Regions from separate parts of the Pseudovibrio sp. W64 genome, predicted to be linked through region 1. Evidence: riboswitches for the same ligand, from Rfam matches in the RefSeq annotation. Region 1 holds a riboswitch; each other region holds the start of a gene.
What was found. A riboswitch is a leader RNA that binds a small molecule or an ion and turns the genes downstream of it on or off. The one in region 1 is predicted to bind cobalamin.
Positions count from the first base shown of each region.

Region 1 (4,339 bases):
GAGGATCTCACCGTTCTCACCTGCGCGCAGCATGAAGGAGTTATGGACTTCCTTTGGGACGGGCTGCACTTCCAGCAGGTTCACCTGCGTATCCAATGCCGGAGCAAAAGCTTCCTTGCGGGTGATGACAAAGCGCTCATCGGTTGGCACGCGGGACTGGTCTTTCTTCAGGCTGGCAGACTGTAGTGCTTTGTTGTGAGTGGCAGGCTGCATCACGGTGACGGCAATGGCTCTGCCATCTGGCAGCAGATGCGTCTCGTTTTGCTGGACCTCGGAATTGTAGATGACCTCACCGTGGGTATCGATCAGCTCGACCCACAGGGTCTTGCGGCCCTCAATTTCCACCTCACCAACCCAGATGGACAGGTCGCTCTCTAATGGATCGGCGTAGGGTGTTTTGGAGGGCGGAGCAACGGTGACGGCCAGATAGTCCTCTGGCATGGCGTAGGTGTTGCCATTATCGGATTTTTCGATGAGCTGAGGGCCGGATGTTGTGGCAGGCGAGGAGGCAGGTGGCGTTTCTGCGTGCGAAGGCGCAGCCAAAGCGAGTGGCGCAGCGATGCAGGCGGCAAGAAACACTGATCTTGTGAGATGTAACTTGAAGGTTTGCGGCAGACCGCAGGATGGCAACAGACTACTCATTTATGGCTCCCTGACTTTTACGCAGCAACTTTCCCAGAGGGGGCGCCTTATTATGTGCACTTCACTAGTTATCACTTAGTAGTGATTATGATAATATGCACTAGATATATTAGAGGTATACGCATTTACTTAGAGTATCTATGCCATAATAATTGTATATAAATTATGTTTCGCGTATTTATACTTTCAGGTTATTTAAATGCTATTATGTAAAATTTTCATTGTGTTGATTTGCTATAGGATTTGGATAGAACTGTGATGTAGATCGCAGTTTGTACATATGGCAAAAAAATCTAGTATTTTTCCGCATGAACTAAGCTTTTGAAAGAACAGCGCTTCATTTCGGCCAATTTTTTGTGGGTGCCAAGGGCTGTCGGGCGGCATTTGGGCTCGTTGCTGATATGCACAGCTCTCCAGACTTATGAACTCCCTGAAAATTGAAGGAGCCAGTGCTGGATCAGTGGGTGGCCATGTGCAGGATCAGGGTGAGTTTTAACGCAAAATGGAACGCCTCCGCTTTTGTGCGGAAGAGAGTTCTACCCAAATGGACTTTATGTCTTCGGCCAGCGGCACTTGATAGTGCTGCGCCTTCGCTTCGCGTGAACATGGTTTTCTACCCATCATTTTTCTTGTTTTCTGGATAGACGCGCACGCACGTGTTTTGTGAAGAGAAGAGCTGTTTTAAGAAGAAGGGGAGGGTAAAGAGAAAAGTATGGCTCCCCGGGCCGGATTCGAACCAGCGACCAAGCGGTTAACAGCCGCTTGCTCTACCACTGAGCTACCGGGGATCATACTATGTTGCCATTGGCTTTGATCGATAAAAGAAGTGGCTCCCCGGGCCGGATTCGAACCAGCGACCAAGCGGTTAACAGCCGCTTGCTCTACCACTGAGCTACCGGGGATCACGATGATCTTGCCGTATGGCTGCAAACGAAAAAGGATGGCTCCCCGGGCCGGATTCGAACCAGCGACCAAGCGGTTAACAGCCGCTTGCTCTACCACTGAGCTACCGGGGATCATGACACCCTTGCGAGTTTGCCTCGCCGTTTGCGTGAGGAGGCTTTTACAGAGGCATGTTGTGTTTGCCAAGTCGTTTTTTGCGTATTTTTCGATTTGTGGACAGTTTCTCTATTTTTTTATTGAGATATCCAAGGGGGTTAGCCAGAAATCTCCAAAAACCGCGGATTTTGCGGGTTTGATTTTCCGGTGATGTTGGAATCCTCACAAAGACAATTGACAGGAGAGCTGATTGCGCCCCACACTTAAGGCCAGAACTCCAGTTTCTTTTTGTTCCGGCTCAGGCTTTGGAATGACGAGATTAAACGGGAATGCGGTTCCATTTATTATGGAGACAAGCCGCAGCTGCCCCCGCAACTGTGAGCGGTGAGACCTTAGCGAAAATCCCACTGGCCTTTTAAGGGCTGGGAAGGGGCTATGGTCGGTTGAGCCGCAAGCCAGGAGACCGGCTGGAGATATGATTTGACATAGGACTGCTGTCGGGTGGACGGCGAGAGGTGCTCATGACGCATATTTTCCTGTCTCCGTGCGAGACAGTTGCTGTACTTTCATATTCTTTGACTGAAGCCCCGGCTTCTTTGCGCTTGCTGACCAGCTAACCCAGATGGCTGAACAGAGAGGCGACCTTGGTGTTCGCCATTGCCTGGTTACGGGTGGAGCTCGTTCCGGGAAAAGCGCATATGCGGAAAAGCTGGTTATAAGCAGCGGGCGACGCCCGACTTATATCGCGACAGGCCAGGCCTTTGACGGTGAAATGGAGGAGCGTATCGCGCATCATAAGATGCAGCGGGGCGACCTTTGGGACACTGTTGAGGAGCCGCTGGAGCTTGTGCGCGTGCTGGAAACGCATGCCAGCAGCGATCGTGCGATCCTCGTTGATTGTCTGACGCTTTGGCTTTCCAACCTTATGCACGGGTCGCGGGACTGGACCGTGGAGCTTGAGCGACTTGAGGCGGTTCTTAGCTCTTTGCCGTGCCCTGTTGTGTTTGTTGGCAATGAAGTGGGCATGGGCATTGTGCCTGAAAACGCCATGGCCCGCGCCTTTCGAGATGAAGCTGGCCGCCTGAACCAGCGTATCGCCGACCTCTGCCATTTTGTGATGTTTGTGGCTGCTGGGCAGCCTTTGCAGCTGAAGCCTGCTGTTTTTCCGGAGATTTCCCTATGACTGTTTCTTTTGCTGCACCTTCTAAAAAAATCCCTGCTGTCATTATCACTGGTTTTCTGGGTGCCGGAAAAACAACGCTGGTGCGTAACCTGCTGATGAAGGCACAGAACAAACGCATTGCGCTGATCGTCAATGAATTCGGCGAGATGGGCTTTGATGGCTCACTGGTGAATGGCTGTGCCGATCCGGACTGTTCTGCTGATGAAGTGGTGGAGCTGGCCAATGGCTGCATTTGCTGCACGGTAGCTGATGATTTTCTGCCGACCATGGAAATGTTGCTGGAGCGCGAGCAGGTGCCGGATGTGATTGTGATTGAAACCTCTGGCCTTGCCCTGCCACAGCCGTTGGTGCGGGCGTTCAACTGGCCTTCTGTCAAGCCGCGCGTGACCGTTGACAGTGTGGTGACCGTGGTGGACGCACCGGCTGTTGCTGCTGGCAAAGTGGCCTGCGATGAAGAGGCTGTTGCTGCGCAGCGGGCGGCGGATGATGCGCTGGACCATGAAAGCCCGGTGGAAGAGTTGTTTGCTGATCAGCTGACCTGTGCTGACCTTGTTGTGCTTTCCAAAGCGGACCTTTTGACTGAAGCAGAGCTGGCGGCGGTGAAGCAGACGATCCGTGGCCGGGTGCGTGATGGGGTTGAGATTGTTTCTGCCTCTCATGGCGAGCTGGCGCTGGATGTCCTGCTTGGGCGTGATGCCGGGGCCGAAGATGATATGGACTTGCGTCTTTCTCACCATGAAGCGCAGCATGCTCACGACCACGACCACGACCACGACCACGACCACCATCATCATCACGATCATTCTCATGATGATTTTGAGAGTTTTGTACTACCAACCCGCCGATTTGCTTCAATTGATGAGGTGAAGGCACAGGTGGAAGCGGCCATGAAGGTTTCTGGTGTGTTGCGCATTAAGGGCAGTGTGGTGGTTGAGGGCAAGACCGCGCCGGTGCTGGTGCAGGCGGTTGGGCCGCGTGTGGAAATGTGGTTTGCGGCTGGCAGTGAAAGCCACTCCAAACTTGTTGTGATCGGCCTTGCGGGGCTGGACAAGCACAGTGTGCAGGCTGCGCTGAGTGAATTTGAGTTGGTTCAGGCCTGATGCACGTACTTGTCGGGCAATCACGCCGATTGGATGATGGTGAAGAGGCCGTCGACCTTGAGCAGGCGCCTGCGGATGTTGTGTTTTTAAGTGCAGCAGACACAGAGCTTGCCGGGCTTGCGGTGGCGCATGCCCAGCATGAGGGCTATTCTCTTCGTCTTGCCAGTTTTCTGGCGCTGTCGCATCCGTACTCTGTTGATCTTTATGTTGAGCAGACCATTCAGGCTTCCAAGCTTGTTGTGGTGCGCCTTTTGGGCGGTGTTGAATACTGGCGTTACGGCGTTGAGCGGCTGGAAGCAGCTGCCCGCGCTGACGGGGTGAAGCTGGTTCTGCTGCCCGGTGATGACAAGTGGGACGAAGAGCTGGCGATGCGCTCCACCGTGCCTTTGTCAGTTGCGCAGATGTTGTGGCGCTA
Region 1 covers NZ_LMCI01000043.1:187,052-191,390, reverse strand. Annotated here, with positions in the region: gene PsW64_RS24945 (hypothetical protein) at 1-642, opposite strand, end outside; tRNA gene PsW64_RS24940 (tRNA-Asn) at 1,356-1,430, opposite strand; tRNA gene PsW64_RS24935 (tRNA-Asn) at 1,470-1,544, opposite strand; tRNA gene PsW64_RS24930 (tRNA-Asn) at 1,584-1,658, opposite strand; cobalamin riboswitch at 1,919-2,127, shown strand; gene cobU (bifunctional adenosylcobinamide kinase/adenosylcobinamide-phosphate guanylyltransferase) at 2,264-2,824, shown strand; gene cobW (cobalamin biosynthesis protein CobW) at 2,821-3,924, shown strand; gene cobN (cobaltochelatase subunit CobN) at 3,924-4,339, shown strand, end outside.

Region 2 (4,339 bases), on a different contig from region 1:
CGCTCATAATCCTGATCCAGCAAGTTTTCACCGCGGACATGGAACGTCAGATTATCGGTGTACTGGTAGGCAGCTTTTGCGTTGACTAGAACGAAGTCGTCGAGCTTAATTGGCTCTTTACTATCGTTCAGATCATTGAGACCATAAACATAATTAGCGTTTACACTGAGCGCGAGAGGCTCCCATGGTTTGTAAGTAAAACCAAGGTTTATGTCGTGCAGAGGCACACGGCGTAAACGTTTTTTGTCCGGCCCTACCGCCCAAGTGTATGTGTAAGCGCCATTAAAGCTTAGATTATCCAGAGCAGCCCAGTTTGCAGAAAGTTCGGCCCCTTGGCTGCGTGACAGACCGTCGATTTGCTCATACTTGTAAGTCACAGGATCATTAATGATCAAATCCTCTGTGAGGATATGAAAGTAACTAGCAGATAGTTTGAGTTTGTCATTGAACAGGTTTTGATCCACCCCGATATCATAACTCACACTGGTTTCTGGCTCAAAATTTGGATTGCCGGAATAGCTATCATAGAGTTCGTAGGATGAAGGAGCACGGAAGCCGTTTCCAAGACTGGAACGGAGTCGAGTACCGTCAAGAACCTGATAAGAAATCGTTCCTCGCCCGGTCAGGTAGTACCCATAGGCGTTGTGATGATCCAATCTGATAGCACCACTAACATTCAGTGGATCCGTTGGATTCCATTGGGCTTGTAGAAAGCCACCAATGACTTCGATGTCCTTGGTCTGACCTTTCACCTTTTCGCGGCTCCAATCTCCTCCAAAGTTGAGTCGGAAACTGTCGCTAACATCAAGATCATTCAACAGCTCGAACTTAACGCGGTTACCTTTTGCCGTATAGCCGCTGCTATATTCTCTTGTAAGATCAGAGAACTGGATAGACGCGTCAGTCGTCATACGTTCATCAAGCCAGATGTAATTCGCGCCAATTTTTCCAAAGTATTGCTCGGCTTTAACCTTGTTGTTTGCAGCTGGTGAGGTGCTCCCATCATACTCGGTTGTGCCGTGCAGGCCACGCGCAGCAAAATAGAGGTTTAGCTCTTCGGTAACATCAACAGAGCCTTTTGCAGAAAATGTCTTATTCTCATATCCATCTTCATCTGATGGGCGGCCCTTGGGGGAAACAGCACTAAATCCGTCAGTATGGAAACGCTGCGTATTAATAGCGATATCTGCCCGATCAGAGGCAGCTTTCAACCCATAAGAAGCGTTTACGGTGCCGTAGCTACCGCCTTCAATTGTTGCAGTATGGTTTACGGTACCAGCTTCAGCACGTTTCGTGATGATGTTAATTACACCAGCAACGGCTTGCCCCCCGTAGAGAGCGCTTTGAGATCCTTTGAGGATTTCAATACGCTCCACATCATTGAGCAACATATGCTCCAAACGTGCTTCAACCTGTGGCGAGCTGGGATCGGAAATATCAATTCCATCTACCAGAACTTTGGTGTAATAATTGCTCATTCCGCGCATACGCAGCGAGCTTTGCTTACCCGCACCACCATTTTGCGAAAATGAAATTCCCGGGAGTTTTGTCAGGTATTCAGAGACAAATGTAGCGCCGTCGTTTTTCAGGTCTTCTTCGGTCACAACATGTGTTGTGGAGCCGACTTTGCCGGCTTCGGTTTCCGTTCTGTTGGCGATGACGATGATTTCGTCGAGCTCGGTCTCGTTTGCGGATGAGATAAGTGTTGAGCTGAAGAGAGTTAAGAGAGTTAAGAGAGTTAAGAGAGCTACACCAGATTTGAGGTTAGCTGCGATCCAAGATGTGTTACGCACGAGTTTGGTCCATCATTCACAGCATCCATGACGGATGCCATGCTGTTGATTGCATTGTGCGTCTTTGAAGAAACTTGGTTCTAACCTTTTGAAATAAAGTCAGATTCATTACCGCTCAGACGCACTGTGAATGTCACCTGAACGGAATACCGCCCCTTAGCACGCCCCGTGCCGTGGGTGAGTGACTGCATCTGGCAGGTCTCCTGGCTTGCGCGTCCTTACTGTTGCTCCGCCTTCCCAACACTGCTTTAAACAGCTGCGTCAGTGGCATGTGTGAGCAACAACTCTACGCTTACAGTTGCGGGGGCAGCCACGGCTTTTCCAATCGGACCGTGTTCCCTTTTCATTTTTATCTAATCGACAAAAATACCAAATGCCCGGCTATTGATCAGATTTCAGGGGCTTTCGTCAACTGGCTGAATAGCGAACTTGATAAAATTCGACCAATTGCCTGCAAAACTCACAGAAATTGCTGATGCGGCCACACTACCAGATCTTGCGGTGCGGCCACTTGAGGTCGCACCTGCTTGTGGTACTTAGGCAGCATGGTTGCATATCGTCTGTTTAACTCATGAAAATCAAAGCACAGCCGAGAATGACGAGGAGTGCACCAATCCATGCCCCAATGGCAGGAAACTCTTTGGTTTGCCACCACAGGACAGGCAGCATCATCGCTGGGGTGGTTGCAGACAGGGTAGAAACGATGCCCACCTCTCCGCCACTCAGCGCATAGAGGATCAACGTCATGCCGATACCCATGCCAAGCATGCCGGACAAGGAGGCCAGTGCGACAATCTCTTTGTTGATTGGGTTCGCCAATCTGAAAGGACGGCCCGGCAGGTAAAAGAGCACCAGCAAACCAAAGGCTGCAATGGTGCAGCGCATAAGCGAGATGGCGACGGGATCTGCTCCACTTTCCATAACGGGACGAATGATGATTGACCCGACTGATTGGGAAAGTGCGGCCAACGTGCCAAAGAGGACACCAATGGCAACAGGACCTCTAATCGCCTCCCATTTATGAAGCTGGTCTTTGCGCTTTCCAAACGCAATGGCGAGGATAACGCCGACCAGAACGAATGAGATACCAACAAGTGCCTGAAATGACAGTTCCTCTGACAGAAACAGCCAACCAAGAAGCGCTGACATGGGTGCGTTCATGGAAAACAGGATGGCTGTGCGGCGCGGCCCCATACGGTTGAGCGTGAGGAACAACAAAGTGTCCCCCATGAAGATGCCTACAAAGCCCGAGAGAAAGATATGAGAGGCGTGGCTTGAATCAACCGTGTTCCATGTGCCTGTTGCAATGACATAGATACCCAGAAACACCACAACAAACCACATACGCACACAGTTGAAGCCAATGGCTCCAAGGTGAGCTGCAGGTTTTGCTGAAATGAGACCACCAATAGCCCAGGTGGCAGCGGCACCGAGCGCGGCAACTTCAAATAAAAACATGGGGTGACCTAACCGACGAAACTACGGCACGGCGCAGTTTGTTTATAAAAGCCAACCAGCTCTACTGCTCTTGGATTTGCCGCGCAAGCGCAGTCTGGTGAATTTTAGAACAGACCAACAGCTATTCAGGCAATAATATTTCACATCTCAGCAAAACACAGATGAGCACCGTTAACTAAGTTAGTTTCAAGTGCCCTACCTCAATCTTGAACTTTGCAGGTGCATTCGGTAGAGATTCTACGTAGAGATTACATTGCTGTTCCTGCCTGATTTGCGTTTTTGACGCTCTCTCCGGCTCATTTGATTACACGTTCTAATCTGGAGATTTTCCATGAAAGATATTGAAATTGCCCGCGCAGCAGACATGAAACCCATTGCGCGCATCGCTCAAAATCTGAAGATCCCGGAGGACGCTCTTGAACCTTATGGCCGGTTTAAAGCCAAGGTTAATCTGGATGAGATGCCAGAGCTGAGCAGCAATCCGTATGGCAAACTCATACTTGTGACAGCTGTTTCCCCAACCCCAGCGGGAGAAGGCAAGACTACGACAACTGTGGGCCTGGGCGACGCGCTCAATCGCATCGGGCTGAAAACAACCATCTGCTTGCGTGAACCCTCGTTAGGCCCATGCTTTGGCATGAAGGGTGGAGCTGCGGGTGGCGGTTACGCGCAGGTGGTGCCTATGGAGGATATCAATCTCCATTTTACAGGTGATCTGCATGCAATCACTGCTGCGCATAACCTGCTTTCTGCGATGATCGACAACCAAATCTATTGGGGCAATGCAGAGAATATTGACCAGCGCCGGATTGTCTGGCGCCGGGTGGTCGATATCAATGACCGCTCATTGCGCTCCATTACCACTGGGCTTGGCGGCGTCAGCAACGGGTTCCCGAGCGAGTCTGGCTATGACATCACCGTGGCTTCTGAAGTGATGGCCGTGCTTTGCCTTGCTGAAAGCCTGCAGGATCTTCAGGAGCGTTTAGGCCGCCTGTTGATTGGGTATCGCAAAGATAAGACACCGATTTACTGCCGGGATCTGAAAGCCGATGGCGCGATGACTGCGCTGCTTAAAGACGCCTTCCGAC
Region 2 covers NZ_LMCI01000038.1:888,746-893,084, reverse strand. Annotated here, with positions in the region: gene PsW64_RS20660 (TonB-dependent receptor plug domain-containing protein) at 1-1,793, opposite strand, end outside; cobalamin riboswitch at 1,970-2,182, opposite strand; gene PsW64_RS20655 (DMT family transporter) at 2,358-3,251, opposite strand; gene PsW64_RS20650 (formate--tetrahydrofolate ligase) at 3,583-4,339, shown strand, end outside.
Region 2: it holds a riboswitch for cobalamin, as region 1 does, so the genes downstream of both, PsW64_RS20660 (TonB-dependent receptor plug domain-containing protein) here and cobU (bifunctional adenosylcobinamide kinase/adenosylcobinamide-phosphate guanylyltransferase) in region 1, are expected to answer to the same signal.

Region 3 (4,339 bases), on a different contig from region 1:
CAGCGTCCGTGCAGCAGCATCTGCAAGCAATAGGAAGATCGCCCCAAACAGCGCTGAAACAGGGATCAGGCGTCGATAATCGCCGCCAACAAACAGCCGCACAATATGAGGCACCATAAGCCCCACAAACCCGATCATGCCGGAAAACGCGACCATAACACCCGTAATCAGCGCACCAATCACAAAGGTTTCCAGCCGGAAGGCACCAACGGATATGCCAAGTGTTGTCGCCGTCTCATCGCCAATTGTCATCGCGTTGAAATGCCCTGCGCGAAACCACAGCCAGAGCCCGCACAAAGCAAGCACCACCAACGGGTAGGCGAGATGTGCCCACTGCGCCAGCCCCAATCCGCCCAGCATCCAGTAAACCACAGTATGCGTCGCCCGTGGGTCTGCCAAAAAGATGAGGATATTGGCGCCTGCCATCAGCACAAAGCTCACAGCTACACCCGTCAGCACCAGACGGTCGGCACTGGTAGCGCTTGTAAACTTCGCCACCCCAATCACCAGCAGCGTTGCCCCAAGAGCACCCAGAAACGCCAGCAAAGGTACGGTGAGCATCCCCAAAAACAGCCCCGTATGCAGCAGAGCCAACACCGCCCCAAACGCGCCACCAGCTGAAATGCCGATCAAATGCGGGTCAGCTAGCGGGTTGCGGGTGACGGATTGAAGGCAAGCTCCCACGATGGAAAGCCCGGCCCCCACCATGATCGCCAGCAGCGCACGGGGCAGGCGGATCTCCCAGAGAATGCTCTCCCGCCCCAGCGACCAGCTCGGCTCAACCGTGCCCGGCACCAGTTTGTTGGCAAGAACACCCCATACAGTCTCCATGGAAATGGAAACCGCCCCAACGGAGACCGCAAGGCAGACAGAAAGAACCAGCGCAGCCAATCCCACGCAGCAAATCTGCAGCAAATGATGAGAAGAGCCCTCTTTGGGGGCTACAACAACGCCGGTTCCTTCGCTCATTGTTAGTTACCCCAGAATGCGGTTGCGAGTTTCTTGATCGCCTTGATGTTCCGTGGTCCCGGAGTTGCTTCAGCATATTCCAGCGTCACGAACCGGTCATTCTTCACCGCATCCATATCCGCAAAGGCGGGGTTGTTGAGCATGAACTCACGCTTCTGCGCAGCAGTCACTTCGCCGTAGTTGATAATCACGATCACTTCCGGGTTGGTCTCAACCACAGCCTCCCAGTTCACGCGCACCCAGCTCTTATCCAATGTATCCGTCACGTTGGTGCCGCCAGCAGCCTCAATCAGCGCGGTTGGCATCCCATAACGACCAGCAGTGAACGGAGAATCTTCACCTCCGTCATAAACAAACACACGCAGAGGTGTGTCAGCAGCCTTCAAGCCAGCTTTGAACTGCGCAAGGTCTTCGCGATAAGCCTGCACCAACGCTTCCGCCCGCTCTTCAACATCAAAGATGCGGCCAAGGTTCAAAAGATCATTGTACATGTCATCCATGGAAACCTTTGGCTTCTCGCCAATATGGATGCAGCTCTCGGTCAGCTCGTACACCTTGATACCGAACGGCTCCAGCGTCTCCGGTGTGAGCTCGCCACCAACCCTCATACCATAATTCCAACCTGCAAAAAAGAAATCCGCGTCAGCACCAATTAGGATTTCTTTGTTCGGATACTTTGGGGCAAGCTCCGGCAGCACAGCCACTTGATCCGTGAGCTCTTCATCCAGCGTCTTCCACCCAGAAATACCGGTGTAGCCCACCATGTTGTCCTGCAACTCCAGTGCCAGCATCATTTCTGTGAGGTTGGAGTCATGCGATACCGCCCGCTGCGGCACGCCATCAAATTCGACAGTGCGGTTACAGCTCTTGACGGAAACCTCTGCCAGCGCAGCGGAAGAGGAAAGCAGCGCCGCAGCCAGCGCCAAACCAAGTTTTTTCATGAAAAAGTACCCTTAAGAATGCAGATCAAATGTCAGAAGAGAGTGTTGTCGGTCCACCAGCTGTTCGCGCGTTGTGCGCACCTGAAAAGCCTTGGAAACCAAAGCGGGAGAGAGGATCTGCTCCGGCACCCCAAATCCAAGCATTTGCCCGTGGTCCAGCAACAGGATCTGGTCACACACCTCAGCTGCCATGTTCAGGTCATGCAGGCTGGTGATGATCGTCAGATCCAGCTCTTCAATGAGCTTCAGAATTTCTAGCTGATGGCGAATGTCGAGATGGTTGGTCGGCTCATCCAAAATGAGCAGCTCTGGCTCCTGCGCCAACGCCCGCGCCACCATAACCCGCTGCCGCTCTCCGCCAGAAAGCGTGCCAAACAACCGTCCGGCCAAGGCATCCAGCTGCAAAGCGCGGATCGCACGGTCCACCACCTGCCGGTCTCGTTCTCCGGAAGCTGCTAACCCACTGCGATACGGCGTGCGTCCCAGCTCCACAATCTCACGCACCCTCAGCGCAAAATCCGTCGGCTGCTCTTGCAATACCGCTGCCACCCGCTGTGCCGTGATCTTGGCGGAGAGGGACCAGATGTCATCACCGCCAACGCAAATCTGCCCGCTCATCGGCTTGTTGAACCGATAGAGCAGCCGCAACAACGTAGACTTGCCAGCCCCGTTCGCGCCAACCACGCCAAGCACTTGCCCCGCAGCCAACTCAAAACTCAACGGCTGCAACACCAACGAACTCTTCCGATCAGGCGCCCACGAAACATCGCACACAGAAACAAAAACCGCGCTCATGCCAAAGCACCCGTGCGCAGCTCAGCCCCAATCGGGCAGCCAACGGTGCCCAAATGATGAGAAACAAGATCAAGCATCGTACCAACCCACCCGAGTGAAACGCTACACATCATCAATGTAACGTTATAACGTTACATTGATTGTCGAATCCTGAGGCAAAAGTCAAGCACACACGCGCGTCGACCATCAGCGGTTCGCAAAACGATCCGGGATAAAGTTTAAGTCTTGAGGAAACAGGTAACATAACGCCCTCCGCGCAACGGCAGGGGCAAACAGAAACCGGATATGTGAGAGGCTTGCGCCAATGCAACCATTATGGCCTCCTCCGGGACGCCCCGCCCGGGTTGAAGTGAAACATAATGGCAGGTCTCCTGACTCGCGGGTCTGTGCTCAGCCAGCCTTCCCGGATCTCTCCAGTGGCATGCTTGGCGTCGCTCGCCGCTTACAGTTGCGGGGGCAGTCACGGAATTAGCGCCTGTTGGCTACACTTCACCGTGTTCCCTTTTAATCCCGAGGCCTTTCGCACCTCAGAAACCATAGGCCCGCATACTGAATTTTGCAGACCTCAATTGCAAGCGCTTTCGAGAATAGACCTGAGGTGCTGTTGATAGCAATTGCCAGCAACTCACTTGAAACACTCAAATACTTTCGCAAAACCATCCCAAGTTTTCCATGAGTTTCACTTGTGACAACGCCTTGCTAGGCTCTTGGCAATGACCAAACAGAGATTGCTTGAATTCACCAACTTTGACCATCCGGATAGCAATAAGTGAAAAGAGATGAAAACAGTCATTAAAAAGACTTCGATAATCTTGAGTGTCTTCGCTGTCTGTTTTGCAGTTTCGGGATGTTTATTGATTGGACCTCTCCTGCCGACACCTGGACATACGGAGATTGTGAAAATCGATTCATCAATGACGAACCAGGAGCTTTCTCGCAAGTTGCTTGCTATCTTTAGAAATCACGGTATAGCCCCCTGCACAATGTCAAGCCCCGCATACCATAGCAAAGTCCGTCACTCAGTTGATGAAAGGCCGCCGAATGGCTGTATTTGGGGAGGCTTTCGTCATCCAAGTCAGCCACAAGTAAATGCTGATGATGCAACTATAATCATCGGAAGTTTCCCAGAGTACAATAATAATGGGATAGGCCAATCAGCGAGATTTCGAAGACTCAGTAACAACGAGTTGGAGGTTACGGTAAAAGGACAAGGTGCGTACTATAGGAAGCCCCCAAACAAAAAAATCGCTCAAAAATTTGCCCGGATTATCAAAGAAAACCTGCAATAACAGCACACCCCACCGTCTTCCCGGACAAGCGCAGCGCAGATCCGAGATCCAGAGCCAAATGCTCAGGTGCTCCTAGCTCCTTCGCAACCCGTTCTTGGTAATCTCACCATGCATCCAGTGGGTGTCACTCTGTACGTGATCTGCGCGCACATACTTGGCCATATGTGTTGCCATGTCAGCCTCTTGGAAAGCCTCAGTGGTTCGCACGACAAAGCCCTCCTGTTTGCTCAGGTTGAGCCCGTTCAGCACTCCATCAACGCTTGCTTGAGTGAAAACGCCCCTGTGCAACACCGGAACAGGAGCAATGCCCAGCTCTGAGAAACGGTCCAGCGTCGCATCCCAACT
Region 3 covers NZ_LMCI01000005.1:63,262-67,600, forward strand. Annotated here, with positions in the region: gene PsW64_RS03070 (FecCD family ABC transporter permease) at 1-969, opposite strand, end outside; gene PsW64_RS03075 (ABC transporter substrate-binding protein) at 972-1,910, opposite strand; gene PsW64_RS03080 (ABC transporter ATP-binding protein) at 1,923-2,705, opposite strand; cobalamin riboswitch at 3,050-3,259, opposite strand; gene PsW64_RS03090 (RNA ligase family protein) at 4,067-4,339, opposite strand, start outside.
Region 3: it holds a riboswitch for cobalamin, as region 1 does, so the genes downstream of both, PsW64_RS03080 (ABC transporter ATP-binding protein) here and cobU (bifunctional adenosylcobinamide kinase/adenosylcobinamide-phosphate guanylyltransferase) in region 1, are expected to answer to the same signal.